3 regions of the Paenibacillus sp. NPDC056579 genome follow, and region 2 is predicted to be linked to each of the others. Evidence: riboswitches for the same ligand, from Rfam matches in the RefSeq annotation. Region 2 holds a riboswitch; each other region holds the start of a gene.

Region 1 (4,201 bases), on a different contig from region 2:
CCGGACTCCATTTAGGTTCAAAAACTAGCTCAACGTCTACCTTATGAATCCCCTCTGCTTTTAAAGCCGCTTGCTTCACATTGGATACAATCTCATCGGCCAGAGGACATTCCGGGATCGTTAACGTCATCTTAATGCTCGCGGTTCCTTCTTGATCTGCCTTTACCTCATAAATCAGCCCAAGATCGACTACATTTACACCAACCTCCGGATCAATAACCTCTTCCAGCTCTGCTAAGATAAGATCTTCCTTGCTCAAGAGATCACCCTCCGTTCTATATTGGTTTCATAAGGGGAATTCATGGACACGATGCATCAGGATAGTTCATTTTCGTTACTTATTTTGTTCAAACCTTACTTATTCATACAGAAGATCAATACAATCCATTTCTTTCCGAAAATTCTGCCGCTTGCAGCAAAAAAGCATCCCCTTTCGCAGAGAATGCTCTTGTCTTGTTTATTTCTTTAAATGATATGGAACCGTCGAAATAATAACGTCTCTCCGAAACAGCAGATGAGCGCGAATCAACAGGCTCGATTGGTTATGCAGGATGTTGTGCCAGCCTTTCTTGGGAATAAACTGGGGGATCACTACGGTAACCTGGTAATTCGATTCTTTCGCTTTGCGCTGAACGGTATCGATAAATTTGGTCAACGGATTAATGATGCTGCGGTAAGGGGAATGCAGCGTGACCAATCGGATATCCGGCTGCCACTTCTCCCATTTTTCCTCAAAAATAACTTCATCTTCTCGCTCAAAAGGTACATACACCGCAATAATCTGCTCGGGCGAAAGAGATTTGACGTAGTTTAAGGAATTTTCTACGACATGAGTGATGCCGGCTACAGGGACAATGAACACATTTCCTTCTATAGGAACAACCGGCTCGCAGGTGGACAGTCTTAGCTGGTCGCCGACGGCCTCGTAGTGCTTTCTAATGCGATGGAACAAATAAATGATTAATGGCAGAAAGATTAGAACAGACCACACTTGCGCGAACTTGGTTAAGAAGAACATCATGGACACGATAAAGCTGATCGCCGCACCGATTGTATTAATGATCAGCTTCGAAATCCAGCCTTTGGGCTTTTCCCGGATCCATTTGACGACCATCCCCGTCTGTGACAATGTAAAAGGAATAAACACGCCGACAGCATAAAGCGGAATGAGGTGCTCCGTCTGCCCTTTAAAGGCGGCGATCAGGATAATGGAACAGAAGCCCAGCATAATAATCCCGTTGGAATACCCGAGCCGGTCTCCCCGGACCGTAAACATTCTGGGAATAAATTTATCCTTGGCTAGATTCACCGCAAGCAAAGGAAATGCGGAATACCCTGTGTTAGCAGCAAGAATCAGTATCAAGGCCGTCGTTCCCTGGATGAAGAAATACATGAAGCCGCGGCCAAAGGTCTGTTCGGCGATTTGGGAAACCACCGTTACTTCTTCTCTCGGCGAAATCCCGTAGTAATAGGCCATATACACAATTCCGGAAAATAATAGTGCCAGTAACGTCCCCATCGCCATTAATGTCTTGGCGGCGTTATTAGGTGCAGGAGTCTTGAAGTTCGGAATAGCATTTGAAATGGCTTCGACTCCCGTCAAGGCGGAGCTTCCGGATGCGAATGCTCTTAACAATAAAAACAGGCTGATCCCCGCCACCGGTGTACCGATCGGAGCATGCAGTTCAGGCGGAACCTGCCCCGTCCCAATTTTGAATATCCCCACGCAGATAAGAATGAATAACGCAAAGACAAATAAGTACACGGGATACGCTAAGATGGACGCCGATTCCGTTACGCCTCTCAGGTTCAGGATCGTAATCAGGATAACAAACGTAATGGCAATAGCTACATTGTGGGTGTGAAGGCTTTGAAACGCTGACGTAATGGCATCCGTTCCCGCCGATACGCTCACGGCAACCGTTAGAATGTAGTCTACGAGCAAGGAGCCTCCGGCGATAAGTCCGGGGTACATGCCCAGATTTTCCTTGGAGACAACGTACGCTCCGCCGCCATGCGGATATGCAAAAATGATTTGCCTGTAAGATAAAATGAGGGCCGCCAGCAGAATCAATACTCCTATTCCGATAGGAAGCGAGTACCAGAAGGCCGTTGCTCCAACCGTAATTAACACCAGCAAAATTTGTTCCGGACCATAAGCAACGGAAGATAGCGCGTCGGAGGAAAGAATGGCCAGCGCCTTCGTTTTATTAAGCTTTTGTTCACCTAGCTCGTTGGATTTTAATGGCCGCCCAATTAAAAACCTCTTCAAGGAAGTAAACATTGCATTCACCACCAGTGATTTATAAAAGTAGATTACCCTATTCGCAGAAACAAAAATCCCGGCAGATGACAGCGGTTATAAGTTCCCTTAATGCCTCTCTATCCCTTGAAAAGCAGCAAAAACCACAGGTGCATGCAGCCCTGCGGTTCCATTTAGAACACAAGCTTCACCCTCTACTCTCCAATACGCTTACGAGGTTAGCTGACGGATTCGGGCATGGTGAGTTGCCCTACCAGAAGCATTCCTGGATTCACCCCAAGTGAAAAAGAGAGCCGCTTGCAGCCCGCTTTCGACCTGTTTGGTTCCCCCGCTCTTCATTTCTGAAAACTCAGCGATATTAGAATAGAAACTGTATATATGGATTTCACAAAAATGAATGATACGCCTTTTGCCTCAGGCTGTAAAACTACAATGGGAACAGAATAGGCGAAATGGTTTAATGATAGAAAGTAAAATCGCTCTTTTCTCGGAAATACTTCATTCTGCTTACTAAATCGCTCATTCTCTTGCATTTTACTTTGGACAGGGCAGGTAATCATTGCATGACATTCCCCTTTTCGGGTAACCTAACGTTAAAATGGTGAATCCATCATGAAACTTAATTTAAGGGGATGCACATGAGCACGTTATATGAGAAATTCGGCGGAGAAGAGACGATTGGGAAAGTCGTCGACTATTTTTACGATTTGGTATTGGCGGACGACACTGTAAATCACTTTTTCGAGCATACGGATATGGAGAAGCAGCGCAAGCATCAAACGAAGTTTATCAGCTATGCGCTGGGCGGTCCCAACCAGTATTCCGGCGGAGCTATGTCCAAGGTTCACGCGGGGATGAATCTGCAGCCCGTCCACTTCGATGCCATCGTTAGACATTTGCGCGCTGCGCTGGAGCATTTTGGTGTCGGTGAAGAGGATATTACTGCTGCATTGCAGAAGGTAGCATCGCTGCGGGAAGATATTCTGTACAAATAGCCGAGGAGCAAGCATGTCATGGCTGCTTGTGGGGATGGTGGTGGTAGGCGCGATGAACGAAGCTGTCCAATTGGATGAGCGTAGCTTGGGCAGTTGTACAGTATGCAACACCATTACGTGTCCCGTCGATTTTTCCTAAATCGTGCTTGATGTTAGAGCTCCAGATTCGGATCGGACACTGGTTCCGTTATTTGTGCAAAAAGACCGAAATGGCGAGTTCATCGGACACCAGATCCGTTATTCGCTTCATTTCGGGCCATTTTATTGAGAATATCGCTCAATAAGCGCATCTGTATCCGATAAGGTACCCATTTGGCTGCATTTCATTGAAATAGCGGATTGCCTGTCCGATCGCTCGTCCCGTTCGGAGAGTCATAGCCCGGGTAGTAATACGGATTGTTGTGCACAAGGTACACATGCTTACAGCGTGACGTTAGGCAGTAATTCGGTATGTTATGCTTCAGTTACTCCATTACCTGTCCCGTCGGTTGTTCCTGATTCATACTTGACGCTAGGGTTCCTGATACGGATCGGACACTGGTTCCGTTATTTGTGCAAAAAAGCCCGAAATGGCGAGTTCATCGGACACCAGATCCGTTACTCGCTTCATTTCGTGCTTCCGCCGCTCATCTATTCCGCGGGAAACGTCATCCTGACGAATGCCCCGCCTCCAGGGTTATTGCCGATGGCCAATTTGGCGTCCGGCCGGTTGTAGCGCATGTTCAGCCTGTGTTGAATGTTGAGCAGTCCGATTCGGGTAAAATCGGCATTCTGCTCCTCCGCTTGACCGATCCGCTGCGTCAGCTCCGCCAGCCTGTCCGGATCGAAGCCCATGCCGTCGTCGGCTATGTACACCTCGACCCATCCCGACTCATTACGCAAGATTCGTATCGTCAGCTTCAGCCGCTTCGCCTTCATCTCGAAGCCGTGACGAACGGCATTT
Region 2 (4,201 bases):
GCTACCTGCGAGATGTTGTCCGTGCCGAACCGGTGCTGGGTCAGCCCCATGCTCCAGACGAAGACGGCGGATTTCGCCTTCGCAAGCAGGCGGGCAAACTCCAGCATCCGTTCCCGGCTGAGCCCCGAGGAGCGCTCGAGCTGCTCCCATCGCTGCTTCATGACATGCTCTCTCAAGGCGGTATAGCCGTTCGTGTGCTCATTCACGAACGCGCGGTCGATGGCGCTGCCGGGGGCTTCCATCTCCATCTCGAACCAATGCTTCATGACGCCGTTCATGAACGCAATGTCGCCGCCTATGTTCACCTGGTAAAAGTCGTCGGCGAGCCTCGTTCCGAATAAAGCGGATTCCGGAATGGAAGGAATCCAATACTGTTCCATCGACGGCTCATAGTACGGATTGATGACGATAATTTTCGTTCCTTTCCGCTTGGCCGCGTACATATATTTGGTCGAAACCGGCTGGTTGTTGGCGGCTACGCTGCCCCAAAACACGAGCACGTCGGTGCCGATCCAGTCCTTGTAGTTACAGCTGGAGGCGCCTATGCCCACGGACCGCTTCAGCGCCGTCTTTGAAGGAGAATGGCAAATGCGCGACGCGTTGTCGATGTTGTTCGTGCCGAGGAGCCGGGCGACTTTGGCCGCCGCATAGTAGCTCTCGTTCGTAATCCCGCGCGCCGTCAAATAGAAGGCCAGCTGCTTCGGGTCGATCGAGCGGATCTTCGCCGCGATCATCTCCAGCGCTTCGTCCCAAGTCAGCCGGGAGAAGCGCCTCTCCCCTTGGCGCCGGATCAGCGGATACGGGATGCGCCCGAGCTTGCGCAGTGCCGTGCTGTCGAGCCGGGCCAGCTCGTCGATGTCCCGGTGCAGCTCCTCCGGCTTGATTGCGGGCATCGTGCTAAGCCGGAGCACGTTCAGACGCGTCGTGCATAGATGCGGGCCTTCCAATGTCCGGTCGTACAGGCCGGACACGCCGAGAGCGCAGCCGTCGCATACGCCCTGCGTCAGAATGCGGTAAGCATAAGGCAGCTGATCGCGGTTCTCCCAGGCGATCTTCGCCGTTTCCTTGATATGGTGCGGCTTCACCCGCCCGAGGCCGAAAGGCGCTTTGCTCACCCACAGCTTCGGATCAGGCTGTTTGGGAAGCTTGATCGGACCGGTGTGCTTCGTTGTTCCCATCTTGTATCCTCCTATGAACTCAAATAAAAAGCCGCAGCAGACAAGCCCTCTTATCGCAAAAAATAAAGGGTAGGTCTGTTGCGGCGGTTAGTCTTAAGCAGGGTCGCTGCCAAGTGCCAACGGCACATTATGATGGATGCTACATGATGCTCAGGTTATTTGAATAATCGTCATTGCTCATGAGCCTGTCAGACTCATAAATGTCTCGGAGCGGCGAATTTGCTTTCGATGTCCTGATCGAAGACGAAGATGGACATGCCGAAATCTTTTTCCAAATCGATGTCTACATATAATTCCAGGAAACGGGCGCCGAGCAGCTGCTCCATCTCTATCGGCGGGTTGTTCTTGTACATTTCCTTTACCATCTCGGTCCTCGCGGAACGCAATACCTGCTTTCCGTCCGCTGCCGAGGCGATAAACTTCTCAACGGGCGAAAGGTTCCCCTCCATCTCGCAAATAGCCCAGCACTTGCAAAATGTCGTGCGGATTTCCCGCGGACCTTTGCCCATATGACGCTTTCGAAACGCTTTCACTAAATTGCTGAATTCCGCTTCCGTTTTGTTCATATCGGGACGTCCTCATTTACCGGATTTACATCCAAATTTTATCACGGAGTTCAGGTTTGTTCAATGGATGCGGCAAAAAGAGGGTTCCCTTACACATATCCCAGCTCAGCTCGATTAAGCAGGATCCGGCGTGTGCGGCTGCTATTTTTCGAGAATTGCAGAATGCTCTTATCTATGTAAAATGGCTAGAGATGACGGGCATTTATTGAAGTTTCATAGAGCCGCTGGAAGACTTTGTGCCATGAAATGCGCCTTGGCCCATGCTACAATGAAATGGCTCCGAACGATCCGTACCGGATTATTGGTCATGGACACCGGAAGCAAAACTATCAAAATTAAGGCCGAAGCTTAATAGAAAGCACGGGGGATCCATTCCATGGGGTGAAGCCGCCTATTGCGGCAGGGTGATTGCTCTTTGACCCGAATCCGTCAGCTAACCTCGTAGGCCGCGAAAAGGAGAGGATTTTTTTGAATCGTTTCAAAAAAGTTGTTTTGACAGGTGTACTGGCTTTGAGCCCGATTATCGGCGTGAGCGCTGCATCTGCGGCTCCGTTAAATACAATTTCCGATAGCACGCTGTCCAGCTTGACCAAGCAATACGGCATTGACCTGAATTCTTTGCTGCAAGGACAACAAGGCCAGTGGCATTCTATCCCTACTGGCAGCAATAACGTTTATGCCGGTGGATATTGGACTCAAATTCCTGTCGGCAATGGCAACGGCAGCAACAATGATTGGAACTGCAACTTCGGCATTCCTTCCGTGAATCCTGGTAACGGCGCCGGTCAAGGCAATGTCGACGATGGCGGCACAGCTGACAACGGCAGCGAGGATAACGGCGGTACCGTCGACAACGGAAACGTTGACAATGGCGGCGATACCGGCAATGTCGACAACGGATCCGCTAACGGCGGCAATACCGGCAGCGGCAGCACGGGAAATACAGGCAGCGGCACGGTCAACGAAGGCACTAGCGAGCAATCCGCATTCGCTACCGAGGTCATCAACCTGGTAAACCAAGAGCGCGCCAAAGCAGGTCTGGGTGCCCTGACAGAAGACAAAGCTTTGTCCAATATGGCACTTGATAAGGCAAAAGACATGTACAATAACAACTACTTTGATCATAATTCGCCGACCTACGGTTCTCCGTTCGACATGATGAAGACTTACGGTATCAGCTACTCTTATGCCGGCGAGAACATTGCTAAAGGTCAACGCAGTCCGCAAGAGGTTATGAACTCCTGGATGAACAGCCCTGGGCACCGTCAAAACATCATGAGCCCTAACTACACCAAAATCGGCGTTGCTTACTACAACGGCGAGTGGGTACAAGAATTCATCGCTAACTAATACGGATAGTATCAGACAGCCTCGTATGCTTTATGCATCGGGGCTTTTTTCTGTTTTCCGGGTGCTGTTCACTCATGAAAGGACGGTATATCGGGACAGATAAAAGTTGAATTTTTAGAATATTCGAACATTTTGTAACCGTTTGCATATACATATAGCATAATCTGCATTTAGCTATTTCTTTCGGGAGGTGTAATCATGGCGGTTCGTCATTTGCTGGCTGCGTTGATTGGTCTCTTGTTTATTTTCGCTCCGTTCTGGATTGATTTCAATCATGAAGGTGCGGTTGTTACGAGCATCGTTGGAGGAACGATTCAAGCGGTAGCTTCTTTCCTCGGCTTTATGCTGAAGAAATCAGGCTGGGGTTCGTGGCTGAACTGGATTTCCCTAATGGCCGGGGTCTGGTTCATTATTTTCCCTTTCGCGTTCTTGACCGGTTTTGCGGATTATGTGGTTTATATCGTCCTAGGCATAACCACAGTAATGCTCAATTACTATACCATGAACGACGAATTGTGAATTGTAAGCGCTGCAATCTATTTTGATAGTCCCGGTTTATATACAGGCGGCTTTTTTTCCTTTATTCTGGAAAGGTAGTGATCCAGGAAATGGAGGATGATCGTTATGGAAACATCAGCATCATCAGTAGCCGCTTACTTTCTGCAGGATACCATTCAAACCTTTCGCAGCATGAAAAAGCTCGCCGACCGTGCCATGGAGCAGCTGGAAGCTTCTCAGTTCCGAGCCGCGCCCGATCCTGAATCGAATTCCATGGAGATCATCATTAAGCATATGCACGGCAATATGCTGTCGCGTTGGGCCGATTTCCTTACTTCCGACGGAGAGAAGCCGACCCGGGACAGGGATGGCGAATTTGAATCGGGAGCGTTGGATCGGGAACAGCTGCTGCAGTTATGGGAGGAAGGCTGGAGCGCGCTGTTCGCCGCTTTGGAAGACCTCGGGCCGGACGATGTGCTCCGTACCGTGACGATTCGCGGAGAAGCCCATACGGTGCTGCAAGCGATCCAGCGTCAGGTGTCCCATTACGGCTACCATGTCGGCCAAATGGTATACTTGGCGAAGCATCTCCGAAGCGCTCATTGGCAG
Region 3 (4,201 bases), on a different contig from region 2:
CGGTGTCATCGCCAAAACCTACAATCAGGAAATCGTCATCAGTCTCGTGTCCAGCCAACTGGATGCGGATCGGATGGATTACTTACTGCGCGATGCTTATTTCACCGGGGTCAATTACGGCACCTTCGACCTCGAGCGTATATTGCGGGTGATGCGTCCGTTCCAAGGGCACATTGTCGTCAAGGAAAGCGGCATGCACGCGGTGGAGGACTACTTGATGTCCCGTTACCAAATGTACTGGCAGGTCTACTTCCACCCGGTTACCCGCAGCGCCGAAGTGATTTTGCATAATATTTTTCAAAGAGCGAAACAGTTATATGAAGAAAACTACGCCTTCTCGTTTATGCTGCAGCCGCTGTTAAGCTTGTTCCGTCGTACGCTGACCGTAGAGGAGTACCTGCTGCTCGACGAAGCGTTCATGCAGACCGTGCTGATGCAATGGTCCGGCGAAGCCGATCCGATATTGTCCGACCTGTGCTCCCGTTTCTTAAACCGCAGGCTGTTCAAATATGTCACGCTGGAGCGGATTGATGTACAGCTGATCGAGCAGCTTCGTGATGCGATGACGGCTCTCGGAATCGATCCTGCGTTTTATCTCGAAATTGATTTCCCTTCGGATCTTTCGTATGATGTGTATCGTCCGGGCGAGCATGACGAAAAATTGCCGATTTTGCTGCTGGACCATAAAGAAGGGCTGACAGAAATTTCGCGCAAGTCGGAAATTGTCCGTTCAATCAGCGGCATCCACATGGGGAAATACCATCTTTATTTCCCGGAGGAGCTGCTCAGGGCTGACCTTAAGCCGGAGCACCGGAAGCTGCTTGGCGTAGAATAAAGCGCAGCAGCCTCATCCATACAGACTTCAATAAAGGAGACTTTGTTTACATATGCTGACCGATACGCACACACATTTAAACGCACCGCAATTCGATGAAGATCGACACGAGGTCATCCGGCGCGCGCAAGAGAACGGAATCAGTCGAATCGTCAATGTCGGATTTAACCGGGAAACGATCCCCACCTCGATCGCATTGGCAGAGCAATATGATTTCATTTATTCGACCGTGGGCTGGCATCCTCAAGACGCCAAGGATATGACGCCGGAGGACCTGAAGTGGATCGAGCAGCTATGCTCCCATCCCAAAGTCGTCGCTATCGGCGAGATCGGCCTGGATTACTACTGGGATACGTCATTCAAAGACGTGCAGGACCGCGTATTTCGCGAGCAGGTTCGGCTGGCCCGTAAATTGAACATGCCGATCGTTATCCATAACCGTGACGCGCATCAAGATATTATCCGTGTTCTCCGTGAGGAGAAGGCGTCGGAGGTCGGCGGCGTCATGCACTGCTTCTCGGGCAGCTGGGAGACGGCGAAGATGTGTCTCGATATGAACTTCTACATCTCGTTCGGCGGGCCGGTTACTTTCAAGAACGCCAAACAGCCGAAGGAAGTGCTTGAAAAGGTTCCTCTCGATCGGCTGTTGGTCGAAACCGATGCTCCATATTTGACTCCGCATCCTCATCGCGGCAAAAGAAATGAAACTGCGTATGTGAAATTAGTCGCAGAAACCGCTGCTCAAATCAAAGGGTTAACCTTGGAGGAGCTGGCTCACGCGACTACTAAAAATGCAGTTAGATTATTCGGTTTGGAGTAGAGGAATCCGGGGGTCAGGACAGCCCTTTTTTCGTCGAAATCGTGATAATTAAAGAAAATTGGTTAAAACAGTAAGTCAGTGCAAGAAAAATAAGGGTTTTCTTTTTGAAACTGCTAAAATTTGTTTGAATTGAACAAAAACGGACCTTTTTTGGCGAGTTTGTATACTTTACAACTTTATATCCGACAGCGTAAACTCAATATTAACTTAATACGATTACCAGATTTCCACTATCGCTGAGTTTCCGTAAGGGAAACGGGGGAACCGTAAGCTGACCTGTCTCGAATTTCAATAAGACTAAGGTCACAATTTCTGGGGTGAGTCTTGGTGAGGATGAACGGCTAACAATCCGATACCAAGTAGGGCGACTCTCAAGTCCGAATCCGTCAGCTAACCTCGTAAGCGTAAGAGAGAGGTAACGATTGTCGTGTGCTTTATTTCATTTTGATGAAATAACGAAAAGTCACGGGAAGAGTCCTCTTTCCGATGACTTTTTTTATGTTCTCCCGTTCATTGTGATACGAATCCGACAACATAACGACCGAATACCGGGGAGGTGCTGGCCGCACGCAGGAAGAAACGATATGGCCCGTAGGTTGCAGCCCTTAGTTGAATTAACGAAAGATTGCAAAACTTAAACCATAGTCGCGTCAGATGAAATCATGCGAAACACTCGACGGCGGGGCTTTGAAGGAGGACCGACAAGTGGGAGCTATTCAACACGAGCAAACCCATGTAAGACGATCATCCAGCATGTCCTTCGCATTGCGATGGAAGCATGAAAACTTGCGTTTGATATCGAAAGCAGCACTCATTTCATTCGCTTTGACTTTCATGTTTTTGATGATGTTATACGGTACGGCTACCAAGAAGGTATCCGTAGTTGTGAACGGACAGGAAACCGTTGTGTATACGAAGCAATGGGATCTGCAGCGTTTACTGGATGAGCAGAAGATTACTGTTGGAGAGCACGATAGGCTCTCGGCAGCGCTGGATTCGAAGGTGAAGAACGGTGACCGGATCACCATCGAGCATGCCAAGCCGCTTCAGCTTACGGCTGACGGCGAGCAGAAGACGCATTATACCGTTGCCACGACGGTAGGGGATGCTCTCAAAGATTTGAACGTCACGGTTGGGGAGCTGGATAAGGTAAATCCGTCGCTGGATGCCGAACTGCCTCCGAGCGGTGAGATTCAAATTGTCCGGGTCAAGAAAGAAATGGAAGAGGTTTCGGAAAAAGTAGCGTTTAGCGTAGTGAAGAAGAACGATCCGCAGCTGGTAAAGGGCAAAGAACAGATAGTGCAAGAAGGGCAAGAGGGCGTAGTCCTCAAAACTACGGAAAAGGTTTATGAAGATGGAGTCTTGGTCTCCGAGCAAGTGGTTGGTGAGAAGGTCCAAACGGAAAGCGTCAATAAAGTGGTCGCTATCGGGACGAAAAATCCGGTAGTCGTGTTGTCGGCGTCATCGCCGAATCTTCAAGAAGTAACCAAAGGCGGTGTGTCTTTTGGCGTGAAGCAGGTCATCAATAACGTGACCTTGACTGCATATACGGCAAGTGTAGCTTCTACGGGCAAAAGCGCGGAGCATCCGCAGTTCGGTATTACTTCATCGGGTACGAGAGTAACGGAAGGTCGAACAATTGCAGTGGATCCCAAAGTGGTTCCCCTGGGCTGGTGGGTTTATATCGATGGGCTTGGCTTCCGCAGAGCGGAGGATACGGGCAGCGCCGTGAAAGGCAACGTCATCGATGTGTATTTCGACAGCGGTTCTTATGCTAACAAATTTGGCATGAAGCGTGGGTATACGGTCTATGTCATTGGACCGAAGAAGCCGACGGCGGACTAAGGACCTGCAATTAGGGCAGACTCATAATATATAGGGTAACGGATGAGAAGAGGGATACCTCTTCTTTTTTCTGTGGTTGGCTTTCCAGAAAGAAGGTTGTAAGATGATAAAGGAAATTATTGTCGTTGAGGGCAAGGACGATACGACAGCCATTAAACGGGCGGTAGACGCCGAAACGATCGAGACCGGCGGGTCGGCGATCAATAAAGAGGTCATCAAAAGAATTCGCCTCGCGCAGCAGCGCCGGGGAGTGATCATATTAACCGATCCGGATCATGCGGGAGAGCGGATACGTAAAATCATTACGGCTCAGGTCAAAGGGTGCAAGCACGCTTTCATCACGCAGGAGGAAGCGACGAGCAAAGGCGATATCGGCGTCGAGAACGCGTCCGTGGACGTGATCCGCAAGGCGCTGGCAAACGTGCGCACCGATTATGAGGCGGAGGAGTCCGATATTACGTGGGAAGACCTTATCAACGCCGGGCTGATCGTTCATAATCAGGCGTCCGCGAGACGGATGGTAATGGGGAATCTGCTCGGGATCGGGTATTGTAACGGAAAGCAATTTTATAACCGCTGCCGGATGTTCCGCATTTCGCGGGAGGAATTCGCCGAGGCGTGGAAGCAACTTGAGGAAAAAGAGGGCTAGGAAACGATGGATACGATAAAACCAGGATTGACGGAGGATATTGCCTCCCCCA

What was found. Region 2 has a riboswitch for cyclic di-AMP ahead of ACFQ88_RS09680 (CAP domain-containing protein). Riboswitches for the same ligand answer to the same signal wherever they lie in the genome.
Region 1: it holds a riboswitch for cyclic di-AMP, as region 2 does, so the genes downstream of both, ACFQ88_RS37725 (APC family permease) here and ACFQ88_RS09680 (CAP domain-containing protein) in region 2, are expected to answer to the same signal.
Region 3: it holds a riboswitch for cyclic di-AMP, as region 2 does, so the genes downstream of both, ACFQ88_RS38120 (resuscitation-promoting factor) here and ACFQ88_RS09680 (CAP domain-containing protein) in region 2, are expected to answer to the same signal.

What each region holds. Positions count from the first base shown of each region.
Region 1 covers NZ_JBHTVD010000019.1:33,369-37,569, reverse strand. The annotation lists gene ACFQ88_RS37730 (metal-sulfur cluster assembly factor) at 1-259, opposite strand, end outside; gene ACFQ88_RS37725 (APC family permease) at 458-2,284, opposite strand; cyclic di-AMP (ydaO/yuaA leader) riboswitch at 2,456-2,628, opposite strand; gene ACFQ88_RS37720 (group I truncated hemoglobin) at 2,902-3,258, shown strand; gene ACFQ88_RS37715 (sensor histidine kinase) at 3,889-4,201, opposite strand, start outside.
Region 2 covers NZ_JBHTVD010000002.1:481,688-485,888, reverse strand. The annotation lists gene ACFQ88_RS09690 (FdhF/YdeP family oxidoreductase) at 1-1,178, opposite strand, end outside; gene ACFQ88_RS09685 (Na-translocating system protein MpsC family protein) at 1,373-1,744, opposite strand; cyclic di-AMP (ydaO/yuaA leader) riboswitch at 2,074-2,207, shown strand; gene ACFQ88_RS09680 (CAP domain-containing protein) at 2,213-3,094, shown strand; gene ACFQ88_RS09675 (SPW repeat domain-containing protein) at 3,293-3,613, shown strand; gene ACFQ88_RS09670 (DUF1572 family protein) at 3,719-4,201, shown strand, end outside.
Region 3 covers NZ_JBHTVD010000020.1:46,017-50,217, reverse strand. The annotation lists gene ACFQ88_RS38130 (HD domain-containing protein) at 1-835, shown strand, start outside; gene ACFQ88_RS38125 (TatD family hydrolase) at 888-1,655, shown strand; cyclic di-AMP (ydaO/yuaA leader) riboswitch at 1,880-2,075, shown strand; gene ACFQ88_RS38120 (resuscitation-promoting factor) at 2,361-3,500, shown strand; gene rnmV (ribonuclease M5) at 3,604-4,149, shown strand; gene rsmA (16S rRNA (adenine(1518)-N(6)/adenine(1519)-N(6))-dimethyltransferase RsmA) at 4,156-4,201, shown strand, end outside.